One region of the Pseudoflavonifractor sp. BSD2780061688st1 E11 genome, then DNA from elsewhere that is predicted to be linked to it. Evidence: a T-box and tRNA genes for the amino acid it is inferred to sense, from the RefSeq annotation. Region 1 holds a T-box; the other holds one or more tRNA genes.
What was found. A T-box is a leader RNA that pairs with one kind of tRNA and senses whether it is charged. The one in region 1 lies ahead of proS (proline--tRNA ligase), so its partner is inferred to be a tRNA-Pro.
Positions count from the first base shown of each region.

Region 2: it encodes a tRNA-Pro, which carries the amino acid that the T-box ahead of proS (proline--tRNA ligase) is inferred to sense. The anticodon was not compared.

Region 1 is NZ_SPHM01000027.1:27,585-30,992, forward strand. Features, by position in the region: gene FGQ85_RS12335 (CCA tRNA nucleotidyltransferase) at 1-282, opposite strand, end outside; gene proS (proline--tRNA ligase) at 284-1,729, opposite strand; T-box leader at 1,841-2,045, opposite strand; gene FGQ85_RS12345 (nucleotidyltransferase domain-containing protein) at 2,326-2,661, shown strand; gene FGQ85_RS12350 (HI0074 family nucleotidyltransferase substrate-binding subunit) at 2,718-3,044, shown strand; gene FGQ85_RS12355 (hypothetical protein) at 3,322-3,408, shown strand, end outside.
Region 2 is NZ_SPHM01000039.1:4,039-7,446, forward strand. Features, by position in the region: gene FGQ85_RS14715 (LL-diaminopimelate aminotransferase) at 1-122, shown strand, start outside; gene FGQ85_RS14720 (MerR family transcriptional regulator) at 215-1,006, opposite strand; tRNA gene FGQ85_RS14725 (tRNA-Gln) at 1,155-1,225, shown strand; tRNA gene FGQ85_RS14730 (tRNA-Pro) at 1,230-1,303, shown strand; tRNA gene FGQ85_RS14735 (tRNA-Gln) at 1,378-1,448, shown strand; tRNA gene FGQ85_RS14740 (tRNA-Pro) at 1,453-1,526, shown strand; gene FGQ85_RS14745 (hypothetical protein) at 1,988-2,479, shown strand; gene FGQ85_RS14750 (ABC transporter ATP-binding protein) at 2,553-3,408, shown strand, end outside.

The sequences.
Region 1 (3,408 bases):
TTCGTACTCGCCATCAATCCGGTATGTCGTTACTTCAAATCCTTCTTTTTCTGCCAGAACAGTCACTGTGCCGTGCTCGATTCCGGTATCCACCGTCCGCCGGAAGATCTGCTTGATCTCTTCCGGCTTTGCGGACGTTGTGATATCCCAGTCCTCCGGCTCCCTTCCCAGTATCGAGTCTCTGACACATCCGCCCACTGCGTATGCGTCAAAGCCCTGTTCTTTGAGCTTTCGGATGATCCACTGCACTTTTTCCGGCAGTCTGATCCTGACCTGTTCCATTTTAGTATGCTTTACCCCAGAAAACTTTGTGTTTTGCCGGTTTTCCGCAGTAAATACATCTGTCGGAAATCGGCTCTTCATCTTCGATCAGACATCTGGATCCGGCTCCGCCTGTCTCTGCCTTGATCGCTTCTTCACAGCTTTCATCTCCACACCACATCGCTTTGATGAATCCTCTGTTGTCCTTGAATTTTGCAACCATTTCATCCATGGTCTCTGCCTCGTCGATGTGGCCGTCCAGGAATGCTTTTGCTCTTGTATACATATCCTGCTGAATTGTCTCGAGAAGTTCAGCCAGTGCTGCCGGTACCTCGTCGATTGCTACAACAGTCTTCTCTCTTGTGTCACGTCTTACAAGGACTGCCTGGCCGTTTTCGATATCTTTCGGTCCAAGTTCCACACGTACCGGAATTCCAAGCATCTCCTGCTCGCTGAATTTCCATCCCGGACTCTTTTCGGACTCGTCGATGTCTGCACGTAATCCTTCTGCGCGGATCGCTGCCAGCAGCTCTTCTGCACGGTCAAGAACACCTTCCTTGTGCTGTGCCACCGGGATCACGCGTACCTGTTTCGGAGCGATTCTTGGCGGAAGCACCAGGCCGCTGTCATCGCCATGTACCATAATGATCGCACCAATAATTCTTGTAGAAAGTCCCCAGGATGTTTCATAAACACTGTGGAGCTCATTGTTCTTATCCAGATATTTGATGTCGTATGCATCCGGGAATCCATTTCCGAAGAAGTGGCTTGTCGCGGACTGAAGTGCCTTTCCATCATGCATCAGCGCTTCTACTGTGTATGTGTCTTCTGCACCTGCAAACTTCTCACTTTCTGTCTTTCTTCCAGCTACATATGGAATCGCAAGAGACTCGCTGATGAAGTCTTTGTAGACCTTCCACATCATAAGTGTTCTCTCTTCTGCTTCCTCGTAAGTTGCGTGGATGGTATGTCCTTCCTGCCACAGGAACTCTCTGGAACGAAGGAACGGACGTGTCGTCTTTTCCCATCTCAGTACGGAATTCCACTGGTTCCATACTTTCGGAAGGTCACGGTAAGACTGCACGATACGGCTCCACAGATCACAGAACAGTGTCTCTGATGTCGGACGGATCGCATATCTTTCCTGTAATCTCTCTGTTCCGCCATGTGTCACCCATGCAGCTTCCGGAGCGAATCCTTCTACGTGATCCGCTTCTTTCTGAAGCAGATTCTCCGGAATCAGCATCGGAAGGTATACGTTCTCTACTCCTGTATCTTTAAATCTCTTGTCCAGATCTGCCTTGATATTTTCCCAGATTGCATATCCATTCGGCAGATAGTTCAGGCATCCTTTCACGCTGGAATAGTCGCAAAGCTCTGCCTCTCTCACCACATCCGTGTACCACTGAGCGAAATCTTCATCTCTGGATGTGATAGACTTTACAAATTTTTTGTTGTCCTTTGCCATGTCGCATTCTCCTCTCAATCAATATTTTTCACAGCTTCCAAGGACTTCTGCCCCCTGTTTTTAGAACGAAGTTTTCTGTTAAATAAACAAAAACACCGGGCATCCGTCCCAAACAGGGACCGGATGTCCGGCGGTACCACCCTCATTAACCACAAAATCTGCGGCTCACTTCATTGATCATTAACGCTGATAAAACGCTGTACTTTTCATACAGGAACTCCAGGTCCGGTTCAGCCGTGATCCGTCAAAGGCTCGCACCACCCGCCTCTTCTCTGAAACTTCTCTTAGGCTTACTATTCCCCTTCATCGTTCATTTATTCGGCTTTCGCCATGAAATTATTCAAATTTTACCCGAAAAAATCAAGAGTGTCAAGTAAAACGCATTGATTGCCACTATTTTGCCCGTTTTTGTGTTACTGTTCACACCGTACTCAGCAGAAGAAAGATGCAGAGTCATGCTTGCATGTAAGATGCATCTTCCTTCTGTTGAGTACGGGTGGAACTCATAACGTTTTTGTACATGGAATGTCATGGTTTTTACAATTTCTTTTTCTTTTCTTCTATGCTATGATTAGGAAAAAAAGGAGTGCAGTATAATGAGTGAAATTACAAAACTACACACTTCTATGAAAATCACACCCTCCAGCACCGGAATCAATCAAAGAGTCCTCAATGAAATCTCCGCATTGGCCCAGAAGTACAACATTCGGCAAGTTATTCTGTTTGGCTCCCGTGCAAGAGGAGATTTTTCCCCAACCAGTGACATTGATCTTGCGGTAAGCGGCGGAAATATAGCCCGTTTTTCTTTGGATCTGGATGAAGAAACTTCTACGCTGTTAAAATATGATATTGTTGATCTGGAACGGGCAATGCAGCCCGAATTACGCGAGTCTATAAAAAAGGAGGGGAAAACACTCTATGAAAAAATATGATAATTTTTGTTCCGCTTTATCAAACATGAAGCAGATATATAAATATACTGAACCTTATGAATGATGATACGGTTATTCTTACTGGCTTGGTCGGGTTATATGAAATCTGTTTCGAGCAGTCATGGAAAATGATTAAAGAAATCCTTTCTATGCATGGTTATGAAGCCAGTGCAACAGGATCACCTAAAATTATTCTAAAAACTGCTTATCAGGCTGGTATGATCAAGGACGAAGAATTATGGCTACGCGCCTTACAGGAACACAATAATGTTGCACATTCATACAATGAAGACATTGCTCTGGAAATTGTGTCTCAGGCAAAGGAATCTTTCTATGCAATGTTTTGCAACTTAAAAAATGAAATAGACGCTAACTGGCTGTAGTTTCGTAATCTATGATAAATTTTCGTAAGGAGTGATCAAATGAAACCAATAAAGCAGACACTCATCAGCTTTATCGTATTTTTGATTTCGTATGCTGCTATGACTTTGATACTGACTCACTCTATTGACATCAAAATTCTTGCTGTCTTATCTATCTTTTACTTGATTTTAAACCTCATCATATATACGGTGCTGGATAAAGTTTCGAAAAGCTAATCATACACTATATGAATATTTAAGGAGAAATTTTGAGCGTTCTACATTAAAAGGAGCCGCAATGAAAAAATGTAACATTGTTTATGCAGGGAAAAACCGAAACGGTACTGACCGCTACTGGTGTATGACACATCATGCTCCGGCCGGT
Region 2 (3,408 bases), on a different contig from region 1:
CAGGCGTTGTAGGAACACCGGGATCCGGATTCGGACCAAGCGGAGAAGGATATTTCCGTCTGACTGCATTCGGTACTTACGAAAATACAAAGGCGGCAGTAGAGAGGATCAAAAATCTGTAGGACGCTCCGGAAAGCGAAAAAGCAGGCCGAAAGAATCAGGTGAAAAATAAAAGCATCAAAAAAGGACATCTCCGAAAAACGGGGATGTCCTTTCAGGTGACAAGAAGCTGAAGTTCTGTGATGTGTTCATCCGGGTCCGCAGACTGATGGATATCAACCCAGAGCAGCTCAAGAAACCATGGCCCGGCCGTAAGTCCATGCTCCTGGGCGTAGGAGAGCAGTTTCGGGATGCCTTCGGCATTGTGGACGGCGCTTCCATGGTAGCTGTAGGAAAGATAACGTCCTTCCGGCAAGGTATCCGGACCGTCCTCGGCAATGAGAAATACTCCCTCGTAGCCAGTGTAATTTCCTTCCCTGGCAGATGCGGCAGGCAGCAAAGAACCGATATGATTGCTGCCGATAATATAGAGAGTGTCCTGGGACTGGTTAAACAGCTGTTTCATCAGAACATCCATCTCTTCATCTTTCTGATAGCCGGAGTGAAGAATATGGCAGGGCCGCGCCGGGAGATACTTTTCCACGACAGTCTCAAGAGGCTGCTCCTCCGCCTTCCGGATCGTTGCAAGGCGCTCCTGCACATTAGACTGAAGCTTCGTAAGGTCTGTGATTTTCAGGCGGATCGCATCCAGCTCATCCCGGAGCAGCTGTTCCGTCGTATGAATACTCCGGTCATTTAAATATTCCCGGATCCGCTCCATGGGAAATCCAAGCCCCCTAAGATCCCGGATCACATTCAGACGCCAGATATCATTGAGACGATAGAGGCGGTATCCGTTTTCACCGCGCTTCGGTGTCAGGAGACCAAGCTCCTCATAGTAACGCAGTGTGTCCACACTGATCTGATACAGCTTTGAGATTTCTCCGATTTTAAAATACTGTTTCATAAGCGCCTCCTGAAAAACCATTGTTGTTCGTATTATATCAGGGTTTGGAAGAAGGTGGAAGAGAAAATGAAAAAAAGTGTTGACAATCAAAATTTTTTTGATATAATAGTCTTGTTCGCTGATAAAACAGTGACACGGCAAATGCTGATGCGGATTGGTGTAATGGCAGCACAGCAGACTCTGACTCTGTTAGTAGAGGTTCGAGTCCTCTATCCGTAGTTATCGGAGTGTGGCTCAGCTTGGTAGAGCGCTACGTTCGGGACGTAGAGGCCGCAGGTTCAAATCCTGTCACTCCGATCACCGGAAAAATTCAATTTTTGCCGATGAAAACAACATATATTAAAAACGCTTTGAAAGACAGAAAGCAGCGATGCGGATTGGTGTAATGGCAGCACAGCAGACTCTGACTCTGTTAGTAGAGGTTCGAGTCCTCTATCCGTAGCTTTCGGAGTGTGGCTCAGCTTGGTAGAGCGCTACGTTCGGGACGTAGAGGCCGCAGGTTCAAATCCTGTCACTCCGATTTTTTTATTAGATACCGTAAAGCCTTAATATCAGGGTTTTACGGTGTTTTTATTTTTTGCGAAAATATAACTGAATTTCTAAAAAGGTTTTGTCAATACTTATCCAATGAAGTAATTTTTAAAAAGAATGATCCAGTCGGAAAGGGCTGCATCCGGTCCGTACTCGTGGCTCTGGCATGAGTATAGTACGGTTCTTAAATCAATGCGGCGCCAGTTAAAAAACTCCCTTTGCCTGTAGACGGGCAGGGGAGTTTTTTGATGAATGACTTTTTAAAGATCTCCTAAAAGAGCTTATCAGACAGAGCAGGAGGCGGAAGTGAAAATAACTGAGATGAGAGATAAAAAGACACTATGAGCGAAATGAAGGACAAAATAGGATAACCTTCTTGTTAAACTGCTGATTTTATTGTAAAAATAAAGAAACTTGATTGTAAAATTTTTATAAAAGGAGATTGATGAGATGAGCACAAAAAGGATGAAGAAGATTGTGGCAGCTGCCATTGTAACAGCAACTGTATGCGGAATGATGGCGGGATGTACGTCGAAAGAAGAAAAAATTGAAGTGAATGCGTCCACTTCTCCATACGAAGATATGGTGGATTATTTTGAGCAGGAAGGACTCATTTTGGAGGACTGCGAACCGGTAGATATCAATGAAACACCAGGATATCTCACAGACAATACGAATGGACAGTTTACTGAGACGAAAGTGGCGGATAAAGCATATGATTATGATGGACTCTGGCTGTTCTGGTGGGATCCGGAAAACAAGACGGATCTATATGAAAACTATGAGTCTATGGCTGCCAACCAAGGAACGATAGTCCTTGCCGGAGGCGCTGCGGTCCTTGAGACGGAAGCGGTAAACGGAACTTACGCAATTGCATTTTCAGAGGATTATGAAAAGAAACAGGATGCGGTTAAAGTGTTTGAAATGATAGAAAACGAATAACAGTTCAATGTGATTTGCACTATTTATATTCTAGTACCAATGCTCTGAAATTAAGAAAAGGTAGGGAAACAATATGGAACGGGTTTTTGGAAAAGACAGGGGCAGCATGGGACGCTTCTTCCGCATGCTGCAGAAGGCAAGACTTCCTTATCTGTGGATTCTTGCATATATTGCCATTACAGCTCTTCTTAGCAATGTAGGAATCAGCGTAACGGAATACACGGCCGAATTATTTGCCGGGAATGTGAATTTTGGTACCGTGATTCTTCCGTTTTTGGCTTTTACATTACTATCCCAGCTGATCAGTTCGGTTAGTAAGATTATGAGTAACTTGTGTGTTGCGCGGATTGACCGTAATATCAGGAAAATGATCTGGAGGAAGGCCGTCAGGCTGCCGCTTCTATATTACGAAAAAAATAAGCCGAAAGAAATGATTTCCCGTATTACAACAGATATCACAGCGATCAGTCAGCTTATCATGCAGGTATTTGTTGCAATTCTCACTTCCACGTACACACTGGTCATTACTCTGGGAAAAATCGGATCCTACGACCAGAAGCTGATGATTGCTCTGATCGCGGTTCTTCCGCTGAATTTAGTCATTGCATTTGTCATGGGAAAGATGAAATTCGGAGTATTGGATCTGGTAAATCAAAAAAATGCAGAGTTGACACAGACGATTGCAGAAAAAACCAATAATCTTCTTCTCGTCAAATCTTACGGAAAAGAAGAAAAAGAACTTCAGACAGGGCGGGAGAAAATGAAAGAGCTCTATAAGAGTTCGATTCTGAATGCATGGCTGGGATTCGCAACTCCAATGTATGCATTGGTGGGAGCTATGCAGTTTATTGTGATCGTGATGGTAGGCCGAAGCTTTTATTCATCCGGCGCATTGACTCTTACCCAATGGATTGCCTATTATGGATTCG